4 regions of the Paenibacillus sp. SEL1 genome follow, and region 1 is predicted to be linked to each of the others. Evidence: riboswitches for the same ligand, from Rfam matches in the RefSeq annotation. Region 1 holds a riboswitch; each other region holds the start of a gene.
What was found. A riboswitch is a leader RNA that binds a small molecule or an ion and turns the genes downstream of it on or off. The one in region 1 is predicted to bind cyclic di-AMP.
Positions count from the first base shown of each region.

Region 1 (4,289 bases):
GATGATTATTTTCTCCAAAGGAACCTGGTACCGCAGTCTGACGGATGACTTATTCCAGCGCAGCGGCATCATGCCGGATATCCGCATGGAAATCGACTCCTTCGAGGCAATTGTACGCCTGCTTCCAACCTGTAAGGCTTCTGCCTTGCTACCCAAATCCTATTTGCGCAGCGAACTATTACGGGATAATGGACTCACTGCATTGTACTTGCCCGATTTGAAGGAGACACGCCGAACGACCTCCCTCATTTACTCGGAGACGACCGATCTCGGTCCGACAGCACGACGCTGGATTAGCGAGACACGGGCGTCGTTTGCAGGTTACCGTATGGTGTAGAGGGTTTAATCCTCTTCATTAACATTAACAACCTCATCCTCAAAGCGACCGATATTGTCATTCGAACCGATGATGACCATAATATCTTCTGCTTTTAGCCGATCCATAGCCGTCGGTGCGATCAGGATACCGTTCGCCGTATGAAGCGCCACGACGCTACAACCAAAGCGGGTACGGGCATTTAGCTCTGCTAGCGTTTTGCCATTCAGACATGCAGGTACATTGAGTTCCACAATACTGTATTCCTTAGACAACTCTAAATAATCGAGCAAATTAGGCGTGACTAGCTGGTGAGCCACCCGGATACCCATATCCCGTTCTGGATAAATAATCCGGTCCACACCGAGCTTTTCTAACGCACGCCCGTGCAGCACAGATATGGCTTTGGCTACAACTTTTTTCACACCCAGCTCCTTCAGCAAAATGGCGGTGAGGATGCTTACCTGAATGTCATCACCAATAGCAACAATGCCACAATCGAAATTACGGATGCCCAGTGATCGCAACGAGTCTTCATCGGTAGCGTCCGTCACGACAGTATGTGTCAACATCTCACTCATACTGTCCACAACATCCTCATTCCGGTCAATGCCTAGCACCTCGCACCCCATATCAACCAATTGCAAAGCCAGGCTTGAGCCAAACCGCCCCAAGCCAATAACTACAAACTGCTGCGTTTTCATATCTACTCGAAAACTCCCTTATCTGAATCAATTTCATAAATGGGATCTTGCACAAATCCCATAAGCGACTTCCAATGAAGAAGATATAGATCGAAATGGTTTAGTTCGTCTATATCTTGACTTCGGAGCGACTGGTATCGAATTTTGCAAAATCCTGAAATGATTAAACCAACGAAATGTATATGAAATGATTCATCCTATAATCATTTTGCCTTCCGGATGACGATATAATTCTTTACCCTTTTTCGGCCCCAGTGCATAAGCTAGCGTGAGTGGCCCCAGTCTACCTGCAAACATCGTCAGGGTAATCACCAGCTTGCCTATGACTGTCAAATCAGGTGTAAGCCCCATCGACAGCCCCACTGTACCAAACGCAGACACCGTCTCAAACAAGATCATCAGAAAATGATGATCTTCAGTTGCCGACAAAATCATCGTCACCCCGATCACGAACAGCAACCCCAGCAGTGTAATGGTCAAAGCCTTGTAAATTCGTCCCTGCGCAAGTCGGTACTTGAACAGTACAATATCTTCCCGCCCCCGCAGCATCGAAATCACTGCTCCAATGAGCAGGGCGAATGTTGTGGTCTTAATCCCGCCTCCAGTGGAGCCAGGGGAAGCCCCAATAAACATGAGTATGATGATAAAAAACTGCGTAGCCTGCCGCAAGCCTGCGATGTCCAGCGTATTGGCACCTGCGGTACGGGGAGTAACGGACTGGAATAAAGATCCCAGTAGCTTACCACCCCAATCAAGCGAGCCAAGAGTCCTTGGATTCGTAAACTCAAATACAAAAATCACGAGCGTGCCGACTACAATCATAGCGCCCGTCATGCTGAGTACCACCTTGGTATGCAAGGACAGTCTCTTGCGCTTGCGATATTCTGCCAGGTCTGACATCACTACAAAACCAATGCCGCCAGAAATAATTAGAAACATTGCGGTAAAATTAACAATCGGATCATATACATAACCTGTCAAGCTGCGAAATTCACCGAATAAATCAAAACCAGCATTGTTAAACATGGAGATGGCATGCCAGATTCCAAAATAAATCGCCCTGCCTACGGGCATATCAAAGGACCAGCGAACCGAGAATATCGTAGCGCATACGCCTTCAATAACCAGTGAGTACAGTAATACCTTACGGATTAACCCGACAATTCCCTCTACAGAAGTCTGATTCATCGCTTCCTGCAAGATGAGACGCTCCCGCAAGGAAATCCGACGCTTGAACACCAGTGCAATCAAGGTAGCCATGGTCATAAAGCCAAGACCGCCGATTTGGATCAGCGCAACGATGACAACTTGACCAAAAGTGGTAAAAAAGAGCCCGGTGTCCTTTACGACAAGCCCGGTTACACAGGTCGCAGAGGCGGCAGTAAACAAAGCGTCTATAAACGCAAGTGGCTTTCCTGTTGTATTGGAGACCGGCAGCATTAACAATAAACTACCTATTAGAATGATAATGGCAAAGCCCGCAACGAATATCTGCGGTGGAGAAAGCCGGAGCCAGCTTGCATTGGGATTCATCTATTCATCACTTCTCTCCTAATCCTTAAAACTATAAATCAGTGATTTAATACGGTGTAAGCTCGCTACGCGTTCCATTTGATCTTTCGATCGTCGTTGCCCCTGAATTTTTTGATTTTTCCAAACCTTAGTTAACTATAATTAGCATTCCCTGAATACAGGAAGAATGCATGTCAAGCACTACTCGGCCCCCTGTGCTATTGGCGAGCAGTAGCGAAGGGGGCAGAATTGTTCTGAAGAAGCGAAGCGTTTGCCTTTATCTCCGGATTTTAACCATTAAAGGGGGTATACAATAAAAAAATCCGGGGATAACAGCAATCGGAAGAATAATCTGCACCCGCAGCGGTCTAACCAATCCAAACACTTTTATACGCACAAAAAAAGACACCGGAAAACCGAGTGCCTGACTTGGTTCCTGCTCATAGCCTACGAGGTTAGCTGACGGATTCGGGCAGCACAGTATGCCCTATTTACACTTCCGATCCAGCAGGATCGGTTGTAAAATTCACCCCAGTAACATGGTTCCCCCGTTTTCCCATAGAAATTCGGCTCAACTGTATATCATTACCTATGTATTTCATAGGCATTGCCTCAAGATTATAATCCTTCTATATCCAGATCACAAAACCGATTTCGCCGAAAAAACGTGAAATTGGCTTTATTTTGCGAATGGGCATCGTTTAATCGCAGCTTATCTAATTTTATTGGAACTTTAAAGTGCTTTCACTCTATTTTCATGAATATCGCTTGTCTGTTGGCGGGAACCTGTGCAGTATGATATCTTTAATGGATGTTCTTATTTACAGATTAAGGAGGAAACTCATGAATCCTATCGGGAAACCGGTCGTGCTCACGGCCAACTTCAAAAAATTAGGCTTGCTGGGCGGGATTGGCCTGATTTGCTTTTTTATCTTTCAATTGCTTATTCCCTCGCTTAGCAATCCGAGTCCAGAATCAGTAATGAACGCAAAGGTCATCAGCAAACAAGAAGCGGTCATACACGCATTGGACTTCGCCCGCTCCGAGCTGGGCTATACTGAATCACAGCCTGAGGAGCCTGTCGTGACCTATCAGGCCGAAACAGATTTGTACGGTTATTTATCTAGAGAAAAACTACTTCAACAGTACGACCGTACATGGAAAAAAAGTTACCCTTACGAAACCTTTCGGGTCGATCTGCCTGAATCCTCAGCGAAGAGTAAACTGCAAATTCATGTGGATTTATCCACTGGCAAGATCGTTAGCTTTAAACGGATCACCTCCAGCACCAATTACACACAGGCTGATATTTCTACGGATGAACAAGCACGTAACAGGCTTGTACGTGTGGCTGAGGACGGCATGACGCTCGAAGCCAAGGAGCAGGCGGCCGCAGTATGGGTCAAGCGCTTTGGCTTTAAGCCGTCGGATTTAAAGCTTGCGACCACTGAACAAGAAGGCGGATTAAAGTATACCGTAGACGATAAAAAAATCGGCGCCTCGGTACTTACACTGGCTTTTACTTTTGAAGACGGTGATGTTCGCTCCTTCACCCAAAGCTTTTCGGCCCCGTCGTCCTATACCGATTATATCGAAAAGCAAACATTTTGGGCGAATTTGATGACCTATGCGGGTTATGCCCTATTTAGCTTTGTACTGGGTGTACTTGCTATTGTGTATGCGTCACTCACCCGACGACATACTTCATTTGTACGCGGCATTGTTCTATCCGTTGTATACTTTATTGCTAGTATAGC
Region 1 is NZ_CM137723.1:845,773-850,061, forward strand. It holds gene ACYCSE_RS03860 (LysR family transcriptional regulator) at 1-337, shown strand, start outside; gene ACYCSE_RS03865 (potassium channel family protein) at 343-1,020, opposite strand; gene ACYCSE_RS03870 (TrkH family potassium uptake protein) at 1,213-2,553, opposite strand; cyclic di-AMP (ydaO/yuaA leader) riboswitch at 2,962-3,114, opposite strand; gene ACYCSE_RS03875 (CPBP family intramembrane glutamic endopeptidase) at 3,376-4,289, shown strand, end outside.

Region 2 (4,289 bases), 2.6 Mb from region 1:
ATGCAAGTGCAGTTGGGGCGAGAATGAGAAACGGATGTACCAAAATGGCAATCGCGATCAGCTTCATTTCCTTGCCTTCAATTTTCCTCCCCATAAATTCCGGAGTTCTCCCGACCATCAGTCCGCATATAAACACACCCAGAATCGCATACATCAGCATATTCATCAGTCCAACACCCTTGCCGCCAAAAATGACGTTTAGCATCATTTCTCCCAAAGCAGCCATGCCACCCAGTGGAGTTAGTGTATCATGCATATTATTGACCGAACCTGTCGTTGCCGCTGTTGTGACCGCAGTGAATAAAGCCGATTGTCCAATGCCGAAACGAACCTCTTTCCCTTCCATGCTTCCCTGAGAAGCATCCACACCCAGTGTCTGGATTAACGGATTACCTGTCTTTTCAGACACGTATGTAATGGATAGAAAAATAAGAAACAATACCATCATGGAGCTAAAAATAATCCAGCCCTGCTTGCGATTACGGGCAAACAATCCAAAGGTATACGGCAACGAAGCCGGCATTACCCACATTGCCAAAATTTCCAGCACGTTCGTCCAAGGACTTGGATTTTCAAAAGGGTGCGCCGAGTTAGCTCCCGCATAACCACCCCCGTTTGTCCCCAAATGCTTGATGGACTCCAGAGAAGCAATGGGTCCCATAGAAATCTGCTGCTGTGTTCCGCTCAGCGTCGTAAGATCCGCCGTAGGCTGTAGCGTCTGGGGTACCTTCAATCCAACCAGCACCAGCGTAAGCACAAAGGCCAGCGGCAGGAAAATTCTTATAATGGCTTTAATAAAATCTTGAAAGAAATTGCCCATTCCTTCACCGCGCCGCGTCAATCCTCTCATAAAAGCCGCAGCAACCGCAAAACCGGAAGCAGCCGAAGTGAACATCATCATCGTGACGAACGCCATCTGTGTCAGATACGTAAGCCCGCTTTCTCCGCTATAATGTTGGAGATTTGTATTCGTCATAAAGCTGATTACCGTATTAAAAGCTAGTGATGCTTCCATATTACTGTTTCCCGCCGGATTACCGGGAAGCATTCCCTGTAAACGCAACAGCAAGTAGCTGATCGCCACAAGCACGGCATTCGTTGCAATGAAACTCATAACATACGTAGTCCAACGCATGCTCTCCAGCTTCTTCAATCCTACTATCTTATAAATCAGCTTTTCTGTTCCGCCAAAAATCCGATCCATCCGATTGGGTTCATTTGAGAATACATGATACATATAGGTGCCCACTGGCTTTACCAAGAGCAACAATATGACGATCACAATTCCAATTTGAAGCAGCTCCATCCTCTATTCCTCCTCCAAAATGCTCCTGCGTTTGGAACAACAGACCTGCTTCAGAGCACCAAACGTGTGCACACGTTTGCGAAAACCTGCTACCTATGATGCTTAATATTCATGATCTGTTGTTCCCGCCCGCTCTATCCCCCATAGCTGACTAGAACTTTTCAGGGTTCAGGAGTGCGTAGATTAAATACATAAACACAATAGCCGTAAGCCCAAGTATAACGATCATCCTCTTCGTCCTCCTTTAGAGGTCTGCGCATCACACCAGCGTACAAACAGCAGTATCACTCCATAACTCACAGCCATGACGAGCAGCATGTATATATCCATCATGTTTATACCCTCCGTATCGGTCCTCAGATCGCCATTCTTATTTCATCATAAAATCATAAAACAACTATGTTATAAGTGCTTATCCGTTCAGCAGAAAACCCACCTCTCCGTTCAATGTGTAGATCACATGGTCCGCTCCCAATCCTCGATAAATTCCTTGTGGATTACAGCCGTGCGTAATAACATAGATCGATTCCGATGTTAGCGGCCGACATATTTGCAGGAAACGGCAAGTCAGATTCAAGCTGTTCTCGAACAAATACACACTACCAATTTCTTTTTTTGGAAAATTCCATTTTCCCGCTTGCATGGTATTGATGCGGACAATGTGCTCCACACCCATTTTCTTGAGCTGTCGTTCCTCCTGGGCGCTATTCGTCAAAACTGCAAACGCCAATTTTTTGAAAATAAGCAATTTCACAAAACTTCTGCCCGCTTCATTCGGTGCAGTGACAATAATTAACCGACCTTCCATCAGTAGCTCCTCTCCCGGTATAAAAAGACAACAAAAAGAAACCGAAGGAAAAAGGCTTTCCTCCGGCTTCTTACATATCCATGATAAAATAAACCATGGCTGCACACGGCGGTTTGTTGCCTCTCCCTGTACGCTTACGAGGTTAGCTGTCGGATTCGGACGTGAGAGTCGCCCTATTTCTGGCACTTGACCGGAAAATTCACCCCATGGGACATACGGCAAGCCGTACAGTCTCGATTGGTTCCCCCGCTTTTGCAACTGCAAAATTCAGCGCTATAGACATTTCGTTGTTGCTTCATTCAAGTTAATTTGAAATTACGTCTTGAATCATACACCCGCGCATGGAAGACTGTAAAGCTCAACTGCGGGGTTATAAATCGGCCTTTAGAGCATAGAAGATTAATAATAACGCTTACAATGCAAATATGCTTCTCACAGCTCCTCCAATCTCTGTTTTTCATCCCTTTTTGAAAATGACAAGCATGTCAATATTGGCGTAGGGTAGAGCGTTTTGTCCTTTTTTTGTAAAAAGAGAAGAAAATACGCTATATGTACCAGCTAAACACCGATTGAACCCGCTTTTATAAGAAGAAACACCTTAATTCGCTCCATTTGCAGTGCGATTTACTATTTTGAACAAAATACGATTTTACAGCGGCTAAAGGCTTAATACAGCTTTTCCAGACTTGCAACCTTACTTTGAATTGCTTACAATTTAATTGCTGAATATTGAATAAGGAGAGATACTATGACCGTTTATGAATATGATGCGCAAACCCTGCAAGGGAAACCAATTCCGTTATCCACATATAAAGGGAATGTTCTGCTTATTGTGAACACAGCCAGCAAATGCGGGTTAACCCCCCAATACAAAGCGTTACAAGAGCTATATGACCAGTACCATGAACTGGGGCTCGAAATTTTGGGATTTCCCAGCAACCAATTCGCCAAACAAGAGCCAGGTTCCAGCGAGGAGATTTCCGAGTTTTGCCAGATCAATTATGGTGTTACCTTTCCGATGTTCACCAAGACAGATGTCAATGGCGATCAAGCGCACCCCTTATTTCGCTACCTGACCCAAACAGCTCCGGGGGTATTAGGATCCAAAGCGATCAAATGGAATTTTACTAAATTCTTAATTACACGAGAAGGTAACGTATTTAAGCGCTATGCACCGCAAACCACTCCAGATAAGTTGGCGGGAGATATAGAGAAGCTTTTGCAGCAAAACTGATATTCTTCTTTATCACAGTTATTAAAACAAAAAAAAGCATCCCTTCACGTAAACCGTGTCAGGATGCTTTTTTAACTAAGTCTTGCATATAATGCGGTCGAGAGGACTCGAACCTCCACGGGCGTACGCCCACTACCCCCTCAAGATAGCGTGTCTGCCATTCCACCACGACCGCAAATCATAATGTATTGAGGCAACAGATTTATTATACTCTCTCATCAACTATTTGTAAACAAAAATATAATAATTATTTTATATGTTATTTTATATAACATATATGAGCGATAATAATATTTAATTTGACACAAAGGCTGCTAAAATGTAAATATATATTACATATATTTCGAATTATTTCGTTATCCCTAAGTGCAAAGTAAAATAATATAACATAAGGATTCACTTCGAGGAGGCGAACCGCCCTGCATAAAGGCAACCGCTTGCTGAACTATGCATTATTGTTGGACCCTTCCCTACCTGTTGGTGGCTTCACCCGTTTTAACGGACTGGAGAAACTATTCCGCAACGGACATTTGAACAGTCTACAAGACCTGGAACATTACATGCTGGATGATTTGTATCCTCAATTCACAACCGTGGACGGCATGGCTATCAAAAGTCTGTATGTCGCCATCCAGCAGAATGACGGTTGGCGGATCGCTCTCATTGATAAGATGCTGCATACCCAACGTCCCTCATTGCAGCATGTGAAGGAGTTGCGTCTATCCGGTCAGCGTCTACTTAAGCTCGCTAAGGCTCTTTATCCTTGGCTTGAATTTGACCAGTTGGAATCCATACTCATTCAATACAATGCGATTGGCACACTCGCTACCGTTCACACCTGGATTAACTTCCTCCTCGGAAACGATGTAGAACAGACCGTTCACGGCTATCTTCGCGCAGCGGTGTCCTTCTGTGTGGAAGATGCCTTCAAACTACTCAAT
Region 2 is NZ_CM137723.1:3,440,416-3,444,704, reverse strand. It holds gene kdpA (potassium-transporting ATPase subunit KdpA) at 1-1,306, opposite strand, end outside; gene ACYCSE_RS15705 (hypothetical protein) at 1,719-2,114, opposite strand; cyclic di-AMP (ydaO/yuaA leader) riboswitch at 2,230-2,397, opposite strand; gene ACYCSE_RS15700 (glutathione peroxidase) at 2,863-3,348, shown strand; tRNA gene ACYCSE_RS15695 (tRNA-Leu) at 3,441-3,523, opposite strand; gene ACYCSE_RS15690 (urease accessory protein UreF) at 3,786-4,289, shown strand, end outside.
Region 2: it holds a riboswitch for cyclic di-AMP, as region 1 does, so the genes downstream of both, ACYCSE_RS15705 (hypothetical protein) here and ACYCSE_RS03870 (TrkH family potassium uptake protein) in region 1, are expected to answer to the same signal.

Region 3 (4,289 bases), 1.5 Mb from region 1:
CATCCCAAGGAAGCAGCTGTTGCTTCTTCTTCTGTACAACAGAGCACAGATCGAGCAACTCCTACATTAGCAATGCTGCGTAAAAAACATGCAGACATTTTTAAAATGTGCGGCCCACACACCCGCCAAATTGCCCTAACCTTTGATGATGTGCCCGATTCTAGGTATACGCCGCAGGTTTTGGACGTATTACACGCCAATGGCATCAAAGCCACCTTTTTCATCGTCGGTCACCGTGCGGAAAAGCATCCGGGGATCATACGCCGTATTATCCGTGAAGGCCATGCTATAGGAAACCATTCCTATACTCATCCGGATTTTAGGAAGGCCACACCAGAACGCTTTCGCAACCAGATTACAAAAACAGAACGTATTTTACAAGCCAGCGCAGGTTTTCGCCCCAAGTTGATTCGTCCACCCTACGGTGAAATCACGGAGCCTCAAATCCAATGGGCACGTCGTCATGGCTATATGATTGTCAATTGGAATGTAGACTCTCTCGATTGGAAGGGATTAAGTAAAACACAAATTCAGCGCAATGTGATCCCAGCTACCGGGCCTGGCTCTATTATTTTAATGCACGCAGGTGGAGGTCAAAGTTCCAACTTGCAAGGCACTGTCCAAGCTCTGCCGGGTCTAATTCACTCTCTAAAAGCTAAGGGCTACAAATTTGTGACAGTCCCCCGGCTACTCCACACATCGGAACGGAAATAACCATATGTTTATGATTGAGCTGCAAGCTAAAGCAACGTAAAAAGGCTGTCTTACCAGCAGAAGTTTTCTGCTCGTCAAGACAGCCTTTTTTATGGATACGACCTGATAAGAGTCCGACCTAGTTATATGCGGTAGGATACAGACATTAAGTTTACATAATATATATTATGTAAATTAAATCGTATATACGTACAATGCTATTTATCAATAACGTACAGCTTCACATTTTGAAATCCAAAGTCGTTCACAAATGATTTGTTGCCAGGAATAAAGATATCAATCCGCTTTCCTGTAATGGCGCTGCCCTGATCGCGAGCGACAGCTACAAAAGAATGATCCGGCAAACCTGGGTGGGAATAGCCTGTAACCAGCACTTTCGTGCCCATCGGAATGACGTTCGGGTCTACCGCAATTGTACCTAGTTTAAGCGGATTGCCGTAGTAGTCCACTGCTCCCCATTTACCATTCTCGTCGGCTGCGGCAGAATACGCTGAAGCCTTAACGTCAACTATTTTGCTATAGTTGAATGTTTTGCCCCACGCTTCAATCGTTGGCCCCTCATTCGCTGGTGCTTTCTCCGTAAGAAGCTGCGGCTTCGAATCCGAAGCTGCCTTCACACTATTTTCGCCAGGCACCTTAATTTGCAGACCTGCATATATATTGTTGGAGGCAATGTTTGGGTTCGCCTTCGTTAGCTCGTCTACCGATACTCCATAACGTTGAGCAAGCAAAAAAAAGGTATCGCCCTCTTTGGCAGTGTGAAGCGAAGCAGCATCCGCTACTCCAGCTGTCTGTGCCAACCCTGCAATAGCTGCGGCAAGCACCGCAAATTTCATCGTTTTACCAATATGTTTTAGATGTTTCAAAGATATGTACCTCCTCTGTTATGCCTGCGAAGTTAGCTGTCGGATTCGGACTCAGGAGAAGCCCTATGCTTGTGCAATTCACCCCTAGGCATATTCCACATCGTCTTATGACGTATCGGAATGACTGCCGTTGTTACGTCCCCCGCACTTCCCATAGTTTGGGCCCAGCTTCAGCGGTTGTCATAACCACATGCTGTCCCGGTAAGTTTTGGCTTACTGCATAATATCACAATTTTGTAACCTTATCCGCATGAAAATGTTGGGAACCTTGAACATCATACTACACTCATTACAATTTTGTCATCAAGAAATCGATATTTGTTACGAAAGTATGGGGAAATGGTGACAAAAAGAAAAAAAGCCCTCCGTCAAACGGAGGGCTTTTTTTATAGATTATATCAGCACTTCCTTACAATACCTTGGCAAGAAAATCACGGGTGCGATCATGGCTTGGAGTGTTAAATACCTGCTCTGGTGTACCTTGCTCCACAATTTGACCGTTATCCATAAAGATGATTCGATCGCCTACCTCGCGGGCAAAGCCCATTTCATGCGTCACGATTACCATTGTCATGCCGCCTTCGGCGAGCTTCTTCATTACATCCAGAACCTCTCCAACCATTTCAGGGTCCAATGCAGAAGTCGGCTCATCGAACAGCATTACGTGCGGCTGCATGGCCAAAGCACGCGCAATCGCAATACGTTGCTTCTGTCCTCCGGATAGCTGGTTCGGATAGGTATTCTTCTTATCCTCAAGCCCTACGGTACGCAAGAGTTCTAGCGAAATTTTTTCCGCTTCCTTCCCTGACTGTCTTCTAACCTGTGTTGGGGCAAGTGTCAGGTTCTGCAACACTGTTTTATGCGGGAAAAGATTAAAATGCTGGAACACCATCCCCATCTTCTCCCGGGTTACATTAATATTATGGCCACGAGCTGTAATCGGCTCGCCCTCAAACAAAATCTCCCCGTCTGTAGGCTGTTCCAACAGATTCATACAACGCAAAAACGTACTCTTCCCCGAACCACTGGGGCCGATGATGACGACGACTTCACCTTTGGCGATATCTATATCAATGCCTTTTAAAATTTCATTCTTACCGAACGATTTACGCAGTTGTTTAACGGTGATCACTGGCTCTCAACTTCCTTTCCCATAAACCCAGCAGCTTAGACAAGCTGAATGTCATTACAAAATAAATAGCGGCTGCGATTATGAACGGACTTAATCCTTCGTAGGTGATGTTCTTAATGACCTGGGCCTGATACATAATATCCACCATCCCAATGGTCGAAATAATGGATGATTCTTTAATGATCGTAATAAACTCATTACCGATAGCAGGCAAAATAGATTTAAACGCTTGCGGCAAAATGACATGACGCATAGCTTTACCGCGTCCCATACCCAACGAACGAGCAGCCTCCATCTGTCCACGGTCTACTGCCTGGATACCTGCCCGGAAAATTTCAGCCAGATATGCTGAACTATTCAGAGACAATGTGATTATACCAGACTGGAGTGGGGTAAAATTGACACCCAGCGTCAAAGCAACCCCGTAGTGAATGATCATGAGTTGTACCAGCATAGGTGTGCCACGCAGGATCTCCACATAAGTGGTACCTAACCACTCAATGATGCGTATACCGCTCATCCGCAGCAAGGATACGATCAGACCAATGATAAATCCAAACAGTACTCCGAGTGCAGACAGCAACAGAGTGTAGCCGATACCCGTAGCGTAAAAACTGCGGTATTTCCAAAAAATATCTACAATGTTATTAGAAGAAACCTGTCGATCTGCAGAGAGCGCGCTCGCTTCTGTGGAAAACTTCTCAATCGACCCGTCCGCTTTCAGGCGAGCCAACGTTTTATTTACAGAGGCAAGCAATTCTGCGTTCCCCTTGCGTATACCTACAGCTGTTTCTGCTCCGGCATCCTCAGGCACGGCCTTGGCAAGTGTTACGGTACCATCTAACGTGTATCCTTTAGCAACCGTATCTTCGATCACAACAGCGTTGATACGCTGGGTCCGCAGCTGGAGTACCAGATCGGATATTTTGTCCAGTGAGGTTACAGTGGCATTGGGCACTTTTTGAGCAATTTCTTCCTGAATACTCCCTTTTTGTGCGCCAATCTTCTCGCCTTTCAAAGCATCCATCGTAGGATATTTGTCTTTATCCTCTGGACGTACCATAATGACTTGCTTGGAGCGATAATATACATCTGAAAAATCAATGCTCTTTCTCCGCTCATCCGTCGGTGTCATACCGGACAGTACCAAGTCTACACGACCACTTTGCAAAGCAGGCAGCAAAGAGTCAAAACTCATGTCCTCAGGGACCATCTCCGCATCCAAATCTTTGGCGATTTCCTTGGCGATATCCACATCGAACCCAACAATGGTATCCTTACCGTTAATGACTTTATGAAACTCATACGGCGGAAAGTCGGCACTCATGCCCACTACAAGTTTTTTCTGTGGCTTTGCTTCCGTTCCGTATGCAGTGAGCATGGGAAGACCAGTCAACAGCAAGATAACCGCCGACAAAACCAGGGCGGTAAAACGATATGCCTTTTTCAATCTTTTTTTCTCTCCTTAAATTCTTTATAATAAATAAGATTGTGTCATTATAAATGAATATGCATGATTATGCAATGAATGTTATCGTACAATTTCAGCATACCTAACGCAGTACCTACATTACAGT
Region 3 is NZ_CM137723.1:5,137,402-5,141,690, forward strand. It holds gene ACYCSE_RS23450 (polysaccharide deacetylase family protein) at 1-714, shown strand, start outside; gene ACYCSE_RS23455 (3D domain-containing protein) at 912-1,580, opposite strand; cyclic di-AMP (ydaO/yuaA leader) riboswitch at 1,587-1,755, opposite strand; gene ACYCSE_RS23460 (amino acid ABC transporter ATP-binding protein) at 1,990-2,712, opposite strand; gene ACYCSE_RS23465 (ABC transporter substrate-binding protein/permease) at 2,699-4,162, opposite strand.
Region 3: it holds a riboswitch for cyclic di-AMP, as region 1 does, so the genes downstream of both, ACYCSE_RS23455 (3D domain-containing protein) here and ACYCSE_RS03870 (TrkH family potassium uptake protein) in region 1, are expected to answer to the same signal.

Region 4 (4,289 bases), 1.3 Mb from region 1:
TTTTATCATAGAATCTGGGTTGGGTGCTCGGGACGATATACCATACAATAAAATGGTTTTTTGCCATCAGGAGTCTGGCGTTCATAGGTATCTGTAAGCTCAAATCCAGCCGCCTTGTAGGCCCGGATAGCGCGCTCATTCCAAGTAAGCACCTCTAGATCAATTTCATTCTTCGGGTTGCGTCGTTGAGCTTCCTCTGCAATGGCACGGACAAAATCAGAGCCTTTGCCATGTCCGCACCTGTCAGGATGCATTCCAAGACCTAGCCGGGTCACACCGATCATAGGAAAATATTGAGCAAATCCTGTTAGCTTGTTCTCTTCATCCAGTACGGCAACATATTGCTCTTGGCGAAGCATGGGACTTCCAAATTCGACTTCAAGCGCCTTCATTTGTTCCCAGGGGAGCCAACCATATATGTTATAAGGTGGATCATAGTGCCACTCACAGATTGCAGCCGCTTGATGCTCGTCCATCGGTACGATCCGATAGTTGGATATTGAGGCCGGCATGTGTTCCATCCTCCTTTTACACAGGTACTTCAATCATTAACAACAGATTGTAGACAAGTTGCAGAGGAATGGCAAGCGTGTTTATTTCATACCTAAGTCGGGTATACATTCAATAAGAAGGAATTACTGCTCATATGCTCCCCCAGCGGTGACGGTAAAACCGACGATGTTCGCTACAATTGAAACCTTTTGAGGTCTCAGTTCGTCAGTAAAGATAATAATTGCTGATGTTGTGGACATAAAAAACCGCAATTCGATTCCGGCCAGAATCAAATTGCGGCTAGGGTTAGCTTGCTGTGCGTTAGTTATTCTACGTTATCGTCATCAGGAATGTCTGAAGCTACTGAATGGTAAGCGTCTGTGCTCATAATTCTTTTTGCACCGACATAGCGGTTAGCGTAATAATTTTCGTTCAGTGAGCTAACTACTACACCACGTGAAGTCGAGGAGTGGGCAAATTTCCCTTCACCTACGAAGATACCTACATGGGAAATGCCTCTTCCTGTGGTGTTGAAGAACACCAGGTCCCCAGGTCTCATTTCATCGCGGGATACAGAAGATCCCATTTTGAATTGTGATCCAGATTGATGCGGAAGTTTAATTCCCAGTTTGTTGTATACGTACATTGTGAAGCCGGAGCAATCGAATCCCTCGAGTGTAGTGCCTCCGCTTCTGTAGTTCGTTCCTTTGGCATCTTGGATGACCTGGTCCATCTTAGAGTCTGCATATGCACTGCCGCCACCGAATGTAAAAGATGTAAAGGCAATGGCAAGACCCATAGCTGCGATCGTTAGCTTCTTCTTCAAAAAAAATATACCCCTTCCAATGCCTGCGAGGTTAGCTTAAGGATTCGGTAGAAGGTTCCCCTATGACCACTCTGTTGCGAGATCAATTCACCCAAACTGGTTCCCCCGCTTCCTAGGTGCCAGGAATTAGGCTTAACTTAAGATGTGCACCTTGGAGAGCAGTATTCACAATAACGTTATTTTTGAGATAAAGGTTACAATAAAGATTACAAAGTTGTTACTATCAGTTCACTGCGATTATTGTAACAAAGACGGCTGGCTTTGGCAAATGTTTCATTGCAAAAAGTTACAAAAAAAATCTGCTCCTAATGTCCCAGGAACAGATCTTGTTAACAGTATTCAGTTATATGTCGTTTGTGCGGGTATGAATCAAGGTTTTTCGACAGACGGAAATGAAGTAAAAAAACATAATGGCAGGGCTTAGCTTCTACTAGAGATATCGGTATGCCATAGTCTGTACTGCGAACTGATATGCCACAGCCTGACCAGACTAGTAACAAAATGATACGATTGCTGGAGAATGAGCGCCAGCATGCCAGTCCAAATCATCGCCACGGTGCCAAATAGACCGAAGACCAGCAGCACACAAGCACCGAGCAAAAGGGATATACCGACAGCTGGGAGGAGTTGGCGAAAGAAGGCGAGCAGGGACGATAGTATGGCGTGACCACCGACAGTACCCAGTTGCATATACAGGATGCACTGCCGAATGAACCATCCGTATGCCATCCATCCAATGACATAGGGCAATAAATGCAGCAGATAAGAGGAAGATTGAAGTGCTCCTGCTACAATAGGGTAGAGTCTCGGTACTACCCAAAAGGCGGGAAGCAGCAGCAGTCCCAACTCGATGGTGTAATACAACAGCGACGACATGCCATGGCGTTTCATACCCTTGAAAAAGGACAGGCTTTGCGGTTCAGTCGCATCGGTATGCAGACTTTGATATATTCCGGCTCTAATGAAGGGAGTGATCAGTATGCGTAGTACAGTCGCGCCTAGTAGTATCCACAAATACACATGTACTTCCCGGCTGTCCATCAGAGCAATCTGGCTCTCCATCCAAAATAAGGTCTGTCCCAGCTCGTTCTGACCCTGATCAGGATAACGGAGCAATAGCGGGATAACGGCAGACTGCACCAGCCGATAGAGAAACACCCCCCACAGTAGTCGATACAGAAATAAAATGATAACGATATAGAAACGTATGCGCACCAGCGCCCAGCCCTCTTTTATAACAGTCCGCATCTATAGACACCTCACCATGACAGACTTCCAAGCAGTGTCTCCAACAGCTTGGTTACACTTATACTCCAACGGGTTTGTTGCTTTTCGTCCAATTCGGCTTTTAGGCTATTGTTAATATGCTTGTTCTCCAGTGCAATGGTATATAAGGGATCAAGGGTTACATGGGAAACGGGAGAAGTACTTTTGATCCGAAAATTTGTACTTTTGCCCGCGCCGTCCCAAGCCTTGAATATCGTGGTACCATCCTTGAAGGTAAATTGGACAGGGATCTTGGGATAATCCGCCCCTTTTTTGCTGACCGTCACGACTGCTTCATATCCATTCTCCAGCTTGTGGTTTGTGATGTGATCCACTGAAAAGTCCGCCATCTGGCCGTCATATACATACTGTTCAAAATAGTGGCTCCATGAGCGTCCGGTGACTCTCTCCACGATACGTTGAAAATCCAGTGAGGACGGATGCTTGAATCGGTACGTCTGGACGTAGGTCCGCATAATGCGATCCATTTTTTTCATACCCACCTGACGTTCAATGCCCCGTAGGACCAGCTTGCCTCGAGAGTAGGCATTTTGCGCGTACTCAGCCGCTGAGCCGTACTTCCATGACTCACGGTTTAGCGGCTGTGGGGAGGCTACCTGTCCCGATTGTAATGGCAGGTTGGGGGTAAGCCCATATTCTTGCTCCATAAGCCGCTCCTCTGCATAGGAGGTGAAGCCTTCATCCAGCCACGGCTCCTCAAATTCATTATTGGCTACCATTCCGTAGAAATATTGATGTCCAATCTCATGAACTAATGTCCGTTCCAGACTATAGCCAGGATTCAGATTACCCGCAGCAGCGGCCGTGATGAGTGTCGGATACTCCATACCGCCGGCCCCAGTGCCTGATTTGGGTGGAACCACGATGGATAGGGTGGAATATGGATAAGGCCCGTACCATTTGCTGTAGTACGAAAGGGCGGCCTTCGCTGCGCTCATATAGCGCCCTTTGAGCTCCTTGTGCGACGGGTCAAGGTAGAGCTTGATTTTGACACCAGGGACTTCAGCAGAAGAAAAGGGTTCTTCTACGGTTACAAAGTTGGGTGAAGCGGACCAGGCAAAATCGTGTACATCATCGGCATAAAATTGATATATTTTTTGGCCGTTCTGTCGGACGGCACCACGGGTGGGAAATCCGGTCGCTGCTACGATATGAGTTTCAGGCACCCGAATCCGTACGCTGTAAATTCCAAAATCGGCATAAAACTCGGAGTTACCATGATACTGGTGGAGGTTCCAGCCCTCCTCGGCGCGTCCACGCTGTCCTGCAGTCTCGTAGACGCTGAGCTTCGGGAACCACTGTCCTGCCATTACAAAATCATCTGTCGCGCCCATACGAGCGAAGATGGCGGGCAGTTTTACCTCAAACTTCATATATAATGTGATTTCTTCGCCACCTCGTACCGGCTTGGGTAGACGCACCTTCACGAGCGAACGGTCGCCTGCGTTACCGTCATCTGGCTGCACATATTGGATGCGGTGCATGAGAGATAAACCGTCTTCTGTTTTTAGTTCAGTCAGCGTCATGGAGCCAAAGCCGTCTTTGGGCATGGTGTCTCCGCGCAGCTTTCCACCGGATTCCTTCATAAAGGTAGTTTCCATGGAAGAAAAGGCATTCGGGTATAGATGAAGATACAGATCATTCACGGTTTTCTTGCCCGGATGCTTCCAGGTCAGTGTCTCAG
Region 4 is NZ_CM137723.1:2,146,819-2,151,107, forward strand. It holds gene ACYCSE_RS09825 (GNAT family N-acetyltransferase) at 6-512, opposite strand; gene ACYCSE_RS09830 (C40 family peptidase) at 818-1,318, opposite strand; cyclic di-AMP (ydaO/yuaA leader) riboswitch at 1,324-1,461, opposite strand; gene ACYCSE_RS09835 (hypothetical protein) at 1,739-2,566, opposite strand; gene ACYCSE_RS09840 (M1 family metallopeptidase) at 2,578-4,289, opposite strand, start outside.
Region 4: it holds a riboswitch for cyclic di-AMP, as region 1 does, so the genes downstream of both, ACYCSE_RS09830 (C40 family peptidase) here and ACYCSE_RS03870 (TrkH family potassium uptake protein) in region 1, are expected to answer to the same signal.